DNA from 2 places in the Sphingomonas sp. FW306-1B-B10E genome. Region 2 is predicted to be linked to the other one. Evidence: riboswitches for the same ligand, from Rfam matches in the RefSeq annotation. Region 2 holds a riboswitch; the other holds the start of a gene.
The links. Region 2 has a riboswitch for cobalamin ahead of AC3WJI_RS08305 (TonB-dependent receptor plug domain-containing protein). Riboswitches for the same ligand answer to the same signal wherever they lie in the genome.
Positions count from the first base shown of each region.

Region 1: linked by a shared signal. The riboswitch ahead of metE (5-methyltetrahydropteroyltriglutamate--homocysteine S-methyltransferase) and the one ahead of AC3WJI_RS08305 (TonB-dependent receptor plug domain-containing protein) in region 2 are both predicted to bind cobalamin.

Region 1 is NZ_JBYSXG010000025.1:50,443-56,886, forward strand. Features, by position in the region: gene putA (trifunctional transcriptional regulator/proline dehydrogenase/L-glutamate gamma-semialdehyde dehydrogenase) at 1-1,187, shown strand, start outside; cobalamin riboswitch at 1,255-1,442, shown strand; gene metE (5-methyltetrahydropteroyltriglutamate--homocysteine S-methyltransferase) at 1,548-3,827, shown strand; gene AC3WJI_RS11610 (hypothetical protein) at 3,919-4,146, opposite strand; gene AC3WJI_RS11615 (M28 family metallopeptidase) at 4,143-5,501, opposite strand; gene AC3WJI_RS11620 (helix-turn-helix domain-containing protein) at 6,229-6,444, shown strand, end outside.
Region 2 is NZ_JBYSXG010000016.1:2,600-6,916, forward strand. Features, by position in the region: partial or broken gene AC3WJI_RS08300 (ABC transporter substrate-binding protein) at 1-30, opposite strand, end outside; gene AC3WJI_RS08305 (TonB-dependent receptor plug domain-containing protein) at 185-2,026, opposite strand; cobalamin riboswitch at 2,142-2,329, opposite strand; gene AC3WJI_RS08310 (methyl-accepting chemotaxis protein) at 2,435-3,748, shown strand; gene AC3WJI_RS08315 (DUF4142 domain-containing protein) at 3,830-4,317, shown strand, end outside.

The DNA.
Region 1 (6,444 bases), on a different contig from region 2:
CCATCGCCTCTGCGTTCGACAGCGCGGGACAGCGCTGCTCGGCGTTGCGCATCTTGTGCCTGCAGGAGGAGGTCGCCGACCGCACCTTGGCGATGCTCAGGGGTGCGCTCGCCGAGTTGCGGATCGGCAATACCGATCGGCTCGCGGTCGATATCGGCCCGGTGATCACCGCCGAGGCGAAGGCGAATATTGAGAAGCATATCGAAGCGATGCGCGGCCGCGGCCGCCGCGTCGAGCAGCAGGAGATGCTGCCCGAGACCGCGCACGGCACCTTCGTGCCGCCGACGATCATCGAGCTCGACAATATCGCCGATCTGGAGCGCGAAGTGTTCGGGCCGGTGCTCCACGTGATCCGCTACCGGCGCGAAAAGCTCGACGAGCTGATCGATGCGATCAACGCCACGGGCTATGGGCTGACCTTCGGCCTGCACACCCGGCTGGACGAGACGATCGCCGAGGTCACCGGCCGGATCAAGGCGGGGAACCTTTACATCAACCGCAACGTCATCGGCGCGATCGTTGGAGTCCAGCCGTTCGGCGGGCGCGGGCTTTCGGGGACCGGGCCCAAGGCGGGTGGGCCGCTCTATCTGCCGCGACTGGTGCGCGACGTGGCGCCGGCGCCACGCGGCGAGGCGGTGGTCGATCCGGCGCTGACCGATCTCGCCGCTTGGCTGGACCAAGCGGGCGAGAAGCAGGCGGCGATGCTTGCGTTGCAGCTCGATGCGTCCTCGCCGCTCGGCCGCGAAGTCGAGCTTCCGGGGCCGGTGGGCGAGCGCAACGTCTACGCGCTGCATCCGCGCGGCACGATCCTGCTTGCACCGGAGAGCCGGGAAGGGCTGTTCCACCAACTCGCCGCCACGCTGGCGACGGGCAACGATGCGGTGGTCGAGGCCGACGCCGGTCTGACCGCCGTTCTGGCGGAGCTGCCGCCGAGCGTGCGCGCCCGGATCCAGAGCGATGCCGGCGAGGTTTCGGCGGCGCTGGTCGAGGGCGACGCGGACCGGGTGACCGAATTGCTGCAGGCTCTCGCGACGAAGCCGGGGCCGATCGTCCCGGTCCAGGCGGCGGCGAGCGCGGCGCTGACCGAGGCGGATGCCTATAGCCTCACCCTGCTGGTCGAGGAGGTTTCGATCTCGATCAACACCACCGCGGCGGGCGGCAATGCCAGCCTGATGATGCTCGGCTGACGCATCATATAAAGATTTCTTTATATGATGCTTGACTGCCCCGCGGGTCGGTGCGATCTGGAGAGGGTCAAGGTTCTTCGTCCGGGGCTCGCCCTGCGTCGGAGCTAAGACGGGAAGCCGGTGCGATGCCGGCGCTGCCCCCGCAACTGTAAGCGGCGAGCTGCGGTCCAACCATGTCACTGGGGCTTGCCCCGGGAAGACGGACCGCCGCGCTGACCCGCGAGCCAGGAGACCTGCCTTCGACGAGATAACGTCCACCGGCGGGGTGCCCGGATTGGCCGCTTGCGTGCCGGCCGGTTCCCGGGTTGCGTGCGCGTGCGTCTGGTCTCGGCGCTTCGCCTCTCTTCGGGGTTGAAGAAGATGACCACTACCGTTGCTACCTTGGGATTTCCGCGCATCGGCCCGCGGCGCGAACTGAAGCACGCGCTCGAAGCGCATTGGGCAGGGAAGTCTAGCGAGGCCGAGTTGCTCGAGGCAGGTGCGGGGCTGCGCACCGCCGCCTGGGCGCGGCAGAAGGCGCTCGGCGCCGACTGGCTGCCCTCGAACGACTTCTCGTTCTACGATCATGTCCTCGATACCAGCATCATGCTCGGGGCGATCCCCGAGCGCTACCGCAGCGCCGACGGCGAGGCGGGCCTGGCGACCTATTTCGCGATGGCGCGCGGCACCACCGGGGATACCGGATGCAGCCATGGCAGCGTCACGGCGTGCGAGATGACCAAGTGGTTCGACACCAATTATCACTATCTCGTCCCCGAACTCGCTGAGGGGCAGAAGCTCGCGCTCAACCGGCTCAAGGTGGTCGACGAGTATCGCGAGGCCAAGGTGCAGGGCTATGACACGCGGCCGGTGCTGCTCGGGCCGGTGACGTGGCTGAGCCTCGCCAAGGGACGCGGAGTCGATCCGTTCGACTATCTCGATGAAGTGCTCGGGCTCTATGCCGCGATCCTGGGCCAGCTCGCCCATGCCGGCGCCGAATGGGTGCAGATCGACGAGCCGGTGCTGGTGCTCGACCTCGACGACAAGCAGCGTCGCGCGCTGACCCGGGCCTATGCCAAGCTGTCGCGCTCGGGACCCAAACTGATGCTCGCGACCTATTTCGGCGGGCTGGGCGACAATCTCTCCTTCGCCGCGGCGTTGCCGGTGGCGGGACTGCATGTCGACCTCGTTCGCGCGCTCGAGCAGCTTGATCCGTTGCTCAAGGCCGCGCCCAAGTCGCTGCTGCTCTCGCTCGGGGTGGTTGATGGGCGCAACGTCTGGCGCGCCGATCTCGAGGCACTGCTCGACCGGATCGAGCCGATCGCGGCGACTCGCGACCTGGTGCTCGCGCCGTCCTGCTCGCTGCTTCACGTGCCGGTCGACCTCGCGCTCGAGAAGAAGCTCGGCGAGGTGGCCGAATGGCTGGCCTTCGCCGTGCAGAAGGTCGAGGAGCTGGCGGTGCTCAAGCGGGCGATCAACGAAGGGCGGGACAGCGTGGCCGCCGAGCTTGCGGCGTCGGCCAAGGCCAATGCGAGCCGGCGGGCGTCGCCATTGGTCCACAACCCGGCGGTCGCGGCGCGGACCGCGGCGGTGACCGATGCGATGATCGAGCGCCAGGCGGATATCGCCGAGCGCGCAGCGGCGCAGGCGGCGGTGCTCGATTTGCCCGCTTTCCCGACCACGACCATCGGTTCCTTCCCCCAGACCGGCGAGGTCCGCAATGCCCGGGCGCGGTTCAACCGTGGCGAGCTCGAAGCGGCGGCGTACGACGCGTTTCTGCGGGAGGAGACCGAGCGCACGATCCGCTGGCAGGAAGAGGTCGGGCTCGACATGCTCGTCCACGGCGAGTTCGAGCGCAACGACATGGTCCAGTATTTCGGCGAGCAGCTTTCGGGCTTTGCGTTCACCGTCAATGGCTGGGTCCAGTCCTATGGCTCGCGCTGCGTGCGGCCGCCGATCCTCTATGGCGACGTCTCGCGGCCCGAGCCGATGACCGTCGAATGGTGGCGCTACGCCCAGTCGCTCACCGACAAGCCGGTCAAGGGCATGCTCACCGGGCCGGTGACGATCCTCAACTGGTCGTTCGTCCGCGATGACCAGCCGCGGGCCGAGAGCTGCAAGCAGATCGCGCTGGCGATCCGCGACGAAGTGACCGACCTCGAGGCCGCCGGATGCAAGGCGATCCAGATCGACGAGGCCGCTCTCCGCGAAGGCCTGCCGCTGCGCAAGCGCGACTGGCAGGCCTATCTCGACTGGGCGGTGGCCGCCTTCCGGCTGTCCGCGGCCGGGGTGGGCGACGCCACCCAGATCCACACCCATATGTGCTATTCCGAGTTCAACGACATCCTTCCGGCGATCGGGGCGATGGACGCCGACGTGATCTCGATCGAGACGGCGCGGTCGCAGATGGAGCTGCTCGAAGGCTTCGCGGCGTATCGCTATCCGGGGGCGATCGGGCCGGGGGTGTACGACATCCACGCGCCGCGGGTGCCGGGCGAGGACGAGATGGTCGCGCTGATGCGGCTTGCGCAAGCGCATCTCCGGCCCGAGCAGCTTTGGGTGAACCCCGATTGCGGGCTCAAGACGCGGAAATGGCCGGAAGTGAAGCCGGCGATCGAGGCGATGGTCGCGGCGGCGAAGGCGTTGCGCGCCGAAGCGTGACGGGTGGGGTGGGGGTCTGGCCTGGCCCTCACCCTCCCACTCGGCTGCGCCGAGCGGGCCCCTCCCTCTCCCGACGGGAGAGGGAAGTTGGTCACTCCGTCACCAGCGGATAGCGCCCGCGGAAATCGTCGAGCAGGCGCTCGATGATCGCATTCTCGCCGTTGCTGCCGGACGGCGCGACCGACCAGTTGCAGTGCGGGTGGGTCTCGGCGCTGTAGACGCGGACCTTGCCCAGCGCCGCGCGCCAGTCGCGCTTGGTGCCGCCCGCCTGGCGGACCAGGGCGGTGACCAGCAGATCCTGGAGCTCGCCCGCGGTCATTCGCTCGGCCGGCCGCCCGGCTTCCATTCGGGCTTGGCCTTGCTGTCCGCCAGGCTCGCCAGCGGCGCGACCAGCGACTGGATCGCGCGCGCCATGAACGGCAGGTCGAGCCGCTCGATCGTATCCTCGGGGGTGTGGTAGGTGGGCACCGTCGCCCAGCCCGAGACGGTGTGCGCGACCACGCCCTTCAGCGCGAGCGCGTAATTGTCCGAGCGCTGGAAGAAGTTCTGCTCGGGATAGGGATCGGTGGTGACCAGGGCGCCGTGCGCCTTCAGGGTCTCGCCGAAGGTCGAGCGCTCATAGCCGGTCATCATCATCGTGCCGGCGGGGAGCTTGGGGTCCTGCTGGCCGATCATCTCGATCTCGAGATTGGCGACGATATCGCTGAGCGGCACCGGCGGATGCGCGCCGAACCAGCGCGCACCGAAGCCGCCCGCCTCCTCGCTGCCATAAGCGGCGAACAGGATGCCGCGGCGATGCTTCTTGCCGGCGAGGCTGCGCGCCAGCTCGAGCACCGCGGCGGTGCCCGAGGCGTCGTCATTGGCGCCGTACATCACCTTGCCGTCGGGGCGCACCCCGAGATGGTCGAGATGCGCGCTGACCAGCAGCACGCCCGCGGCGGGATCGGTGCCGGGGAGATAGCCGAGCGCATTGGTGGTGACCTGCGCCTGCTCGACCAGCCCGGGCAATTCAAGCGCGATGTCGGCGCCGTCCTGCGCGGCGAGCTTGTCGAACGCGGCATCGCTGAGCGCGAGGATGTTGCGGCGCGGGCGTGGCGTCTCACCCTTGATATAGCGGGGCATGCGAGGACGGGCGCCGATGATGTCGTAATAGCCGCGCACCTCGTCGGTCGCGCGGACGATGACGAGCTTGACCTTGGACTGGTCGACCTGCCCGGCGATCTGGAGCCCGTTGGCCGCGGGATTGGTGACGATCAGCACGTCGGCAGCGGGGGCTGCCTTGGGATCGGTGCCGGCGAAGACGGTGAGCTTGCCGCGGATCGGATCGCCGTTGGACGAGAACAGCATCGGCGCATCGACCCTCGCACCGTTGGCAGTGAGCACCGGCGCGCCGTCGAGCCGCAGGCTGACCACATCGACCGGCTGGATATAGCCGGTCATCCCCGGCGCGGGGGCGAGCCCATAGCCGCGGAACATCGCCGCGACATAGGCCGCGGCGGCGGCCTCGTCGGGGGTCGCGCTGCCGCGGCCGCGTAAGCCCGGGCCGGCGAGGATATCGACATGCGCGCGGACCTGCGCGGGGGTGATCGGCGCGGGCGCGCGCTGGGCGTGCGCGGGTAGCGTCAGGCCCGCCGCCAGCGTGACGGCGAGGAGAGCGGTCTTCAGTCTGTGCATAATGCCCCGGCGATTGGATGTGGACACGAGCTTAGAAAGCGGCGGCGCGCAGGGCAACCGGGGCGGGCGGCGGCGGCGAAGTTGCGACGGCGAAGTTTAGAAAGTTTAGCGTCTGGCGCGGGTTTGCCCAGACTGCGCGCGGGGGGTGTTTGGTCCCGGGTAGGAGGGGAAAGGTGGCGAAACGGGCCTGGCCAGGCTGTGCGATTGCCAACCTGGAGGTTGGCAATGCGCGCGGCGAAGTTGAGACGAAGTTTAAGCTGTCGCGCGGTGTTGGCTGGAGGTTGCGATGTAAGCCCATTGCGTCGATCCCCGAGTGCAGCCGGCATGGCCGACTGCCTGAGGCAAGCAGGTGAAATCCTATTTTGCAAGCATGGGGTGATCGCAATTGGGCCGCGAGCCGACCGACGGCTTACTAACATGAGGCGTTCGAAGCCGCCGATAATCCATGCGGAGAAAGCGACTTTTAATCGAGAGGTCCTGGGTTCGAGTCCCCGCGGAACCACCACCGTAAACCACTAGAAAGATTATCGTTTCGCTGTCCGTAGCCCTCGGGCTGCGACGCGTCTTGACATGCTTTTTCGACATTCGCGTCGCTCTTAGACCCGCGCTGGATCGCAAAAAATCACCAGCCCTTGCGTTTGCTTTGCCGGTTTGCTAAATAGCTAATCGGCAACGCGTGCTGATCCGACGCGTTGGAGGAGACCCACGCGGATCAAGGAGTAGAATCATGACGCCATTCGGAATGATGCTGCGTCAGGAGAGGAAAGAGAAGGGCTTGATGTTGGCGACCATGGCAAAGGACCTTGGCATCAGCTCGCCCTACCTGAGCCAGCTGGAAACGGGCGCGAAGCCGATCAAGGAAGCGTTCGTGAATAAAGTCATTGCCTATCTGGATCTGAACCAAAGCGACGGCGACGCTTTGCGCCGCGCTGCTGCGAAGTCG
Region 2 (4,317 bases):
CAGCAGGCAGAGGAGCGCGGCGCGTCTCATCCGATTGCTCCTTTGTCGTCATGCCGGACTTGGTCCGGCATCCACCGTGCAGCAGGGGAGGTGGGTCGCGGTTCCAGCTGGAGCAGCGCCGCCTTCTCGTTGTTGCACGGTGGGCCCCGGAACACGTCCGGGGTGACGAAGAAGGAAGCGGGCATCAGTCGAACTTCAGCCGCACGCCGGCATAGGCCGCGCGGCCATAGGTGCCGTATCCCGAGACGACCTGGTACTTCTCGTCGGTGACGTTCTCGACCCGGCCATAAACCGCGAAGCGTTCACCGATCGGCATCTCGGCGCGGATGCTGCCGAGCGCGAAGCCGTCGAGCCGGGTGAAGTTGCCGGCGTCGTTGAAGCTGTCCCCGACGATCGTCACCGTCCCCCCGAGCGAAAGCCCGAACGGCAGGCGGTAATCGGCGGACAGGCTGGCGGTGTCGCGCGGGCGGCGTGCCAGCTGGTTGCCTTCATAGCCCTCCGAGCGGTTCTCGGTGTCGGTATAGGTGTAGTTGGCGGTGACGGTAAACGCCTCGACCGGCCGCAGCGCGAGCTCGACTTCGAGGCCTTCTGCGCGGGTGCGCGCGATGTTGGCGTAGGTGAAGCTCACCAGATCGAAGTCGATCTGGTTGCGGGTGTCGCGGTGGAACCACGTCACGCCCAGCTTCGCCGCGCCGCCGAGCGCACGCTGCTCGATCCCGGCTTCCCAGTTCTTCGCAGTCTCGGGCTGGAGCGTGTCGGTGCCGTAGAAGGGCGCGAACAGCTGATAGAGCGTCGGCGCCTTGAAAGCCTCGCCATAGCTGGCACGCAGCAGCGTGCTCTCGAATGGCTTGACCGCGGCGCTGGCGCCCCAAGTCGTATAGCTTCCGAAGCGGCTGTGATCGTCGTTGCGCACGCCCGCGGTGAGCGTCACCGGCGCGACCGGGGTGACGATCGCCTGCCCGTAGAAGCTGGTGATGTCGGCGCGATAGGTGTCGCTGCCGTCGTAGAAGCGCAGATTTTCGCGCTCGGCGCCGAAGGTGACGCGAAGCTGGTCGGCGAGCGCGGCATCCCCACGATATTCGTAGCGCTCGCTGCGGCCGCGATAGAGATAGGCCGGGTCGGCGCCGACATTCTCCGGGTCGTAGCCATCGCGGTTGATGTCGGCCATGGTGAAGGCGACGCGGTTCGACAGCGGACCGAAATTGGCGAACAGCCCCGCATAGCCGTACAGCTCCTGCGCGGTCGTATATTCCGCGGTATCGGCGAAGCTGTAGGCCGGGGCAGGGAAGCCGTCGATCTCGAGCCGCGAATTGGCGTAGTAGCCGCGCAGGTCGACGCCAAAGCCCGGCGCGAATTCGGCGCGAAGCCGGCCGCTGGCATTATATTGGCGATAACCGTCGGCCTCGGTGCCGACCGCAGCCTGCGAGACGCCGTCGGTGCGGAAATAGCCGCCGGTCAGCGCACCTTGCAGCGTGTCGTTACCGGCCGCGACGGCAGCGTTGGCCGAGACCTGGTCGGCATAGCCATATTCGGCATTGGCGCGCGCAGTGACGCCATCGACCGGCGCCTGAGTGACGATATTGACGACCCCGCCCAGCGCCTGGCTTCCCCAGATCACCGAATTGGGGCCGCGCAGCACTTCGACGCGCTGGATCGCGCTGGTAAGCGCATTGCCGAAGTCGAAGGCTCCAGCCGGAGCGGAAGGATCGTTGGCGCGCACCCCGTCGATCAGCACGAGCGTCTGCGCGTCCTCGGCACCACGGATGCGCACCGCAGTGACGCCGCCGGGGCCGCCGTTGCGCGTCGAGGTGATTCCGGCGGTGGTGGCGAGCAGGTCGGCCAGCGAGACGGTCTGGCGCGTCTCGATCGTCGCGCGGTCGAGCACGGTGATCGAGCGGCCGGTGGTCTCGGCCTCCTGCTCGACGCCCGAGGCGACGACGACGACCTCGTCGTCGCCCGCCTGGGCATGCGCCGCGGCCGGCAGCAGCGCGGCGGAGGCGAAGAGAAACAGCTTGAACTTGGTCACGGCAAAGACACCTTCATCTGGGGTCGTCTCGCCGAAATGGCGCGGCGACCCGGTTAACGGTGTCGCTCACGCGAGGGGCATGCCCTCGTTCGCCCGGTGCACCCCGCCCGCGCAAAGGAATCGACTGTGGCGGGCAGGTCTCCTGGCTCCCGGGTCATTACGTGTGCGCCGCCTTCCCGGAAGAAACTCCAGTGGCATGATGACGCGTACGCTCGCCGGTTACAGTTGCGGGGGCAGCCTCGGGTTCGAACCGAGTTCCCATTTTCATCCCCTGTCGGGGACACCCGTCACGGCCGCGCCTCTACGCCCAGCGTGCGTTCGCTGCAACTGCGAAAAAACAGGGATTGTCACGCCAGTGTAATCAACTGTGAAGTTGGTCTTTACCAACGGCGCCCTAGTGCCGGGGGCATGAAGGTCGCACAACTTCCCCTGCAGTCGGACCCGAATCCGGGCTGGCTCACCGGCATCGAAGCCGATCCGCCCTGGCTGACGCTCGACGATTCGCTGTTCAAGGCAGTCGAGCAGTTCAATTCGGACATCGACCTGCGGCTGATGCCTGTGGTCGACGCCGCGCACCGCCCGATCGGCGCGATCTTCGAGAAGGACGTGCGGCGGCTGCTGCTCAATCCGTTCGGCCATGCGCTGCTGCGCAACCCCTATTTCGGGCACGGCGTGGTGCGCCACGTCCGGCCGTGCCCGGTGGCCGAGATCGCCGCCGATGTCGGCACGCTGATCCGCACCTATCGCGCCGCCAATGGCAGCGAGGGTATGATCCTCACCCGGAACGGCCGGCTGGCGGCGGTGATCGGCAATCGCCGCCTGCTCCACCTCGCCGCCGAGTATGAGCGCAGCACCGCCGCCACTCGCGTAGCGCGCGCCGAGCGGATCGAGCGCGCCAGCGAACGCTTCGAGGGACAGGTCGCCTCGCTCGCCCGCGCGCTCGGCGACTTGTCGGCGCAAGTGCAGGGCAGCGCGGCGTCGAGCGCCGATCGCGCCGCCGAAGTCGGCAGCCGCGCGGTCGCGGTCGCCTCGGCGGCCTCGCAGACCAGCGACAATATGCGCGAGATCGCCGCGCGCGGGCGCGAGCTCGCCCAGGCGCTCGAGCGTGTCGAGGGCGATACCGAGGCGGCCGAGCGCGCCGCCAGCCAGGTCTCGGCGCTGGTCCGTGCCGGCAGCGCGCGGACCCGCGAGCTGGGCCGTACCGCGCAGACGATCGACTCGGTAATCGAGCTGATCACCGACATTGCCGGGCAGGTGAACCTGCTCGCGCTCAATGCCACGATCGAGGCGGCGCGCGCGGGCGAGGCGGGGCGCGGCTTCACCGTCGTCGCCAATGAAGTCAAGCAGCTGTCGAACCAGACGGGGCTCGCCGCGGGCAGGATCGCGTCGCATGTCGACGAGATCCGGCGCGGGATCGACGAGGTCACGCTCGGCTGCGAGCAGGTCGAGGACGCGATCGCCGCGATGGTCGATCTCGCCGCGGGCGTGCAGGCGGCGGTGGTCGCGCAGGAAGACGCGACGCGGACTATCGCGCGCAACGTCGAGGAGGCGGTGGGCGCCAGCAATGCGATCCGCCACGATGTCGAGGCGATCAGCGAGACCTCCGATGTGGCGACGGCGAGCGTCAGCGGGATGCGCGGCATCGCGGCGCAGCTGCAGCAGGGGGCGGGGGCGCTATCGGACGAGCTGGCGGCGTTCCTGCGCGAGCTGCGCGCGGCCTGAGCGCGGGAACCTCGTCTCGTTAAGAGAACGGAACGGACCTTGCGGGGCTGCGTTGAGCCACCCCGAGGAGGACGCCTTGCCATGAAGAAGCACCATCTGATCCTGGGGCTCGCCCCGGCGCTTGCGCTCGCCGCGTGCGGCGGCGGCCACGACACCACCAATACGACGACGAGCACGACCACGGTCGACAACGGTGCCGAGGTGCCTGCCGACGCCAACGCCACCGGCGACAATGTCGTCGCGGCCGATGCCGCCGCGTCGCCGGCGCAGAAGTTCGCCAACGACGTCGGTGCCAGCGACTATTACGAAGTCGAGGCAGGCAAGCTCGCGCAGGATAAGGCGCAGGCGCAGGGCCTCAAGGATTTCGGCAAGCTGATGGTCGAGCACCACAATGCCTCGACCGAGAAGCTCAAGGCCGCGGGCGCCAAGGCGAGCCCGGCGATCGCGCCGAACCCGGCGCTCAACGTCGATCAGGAAGCCGGGCTCGAGGCGCTGCGCAAGGCCGACGGCGCCGCGTTCGACACGGCGTACAAGGCCCAGCAGGTCGCGGCGCACGAAAAGGCGCTCAA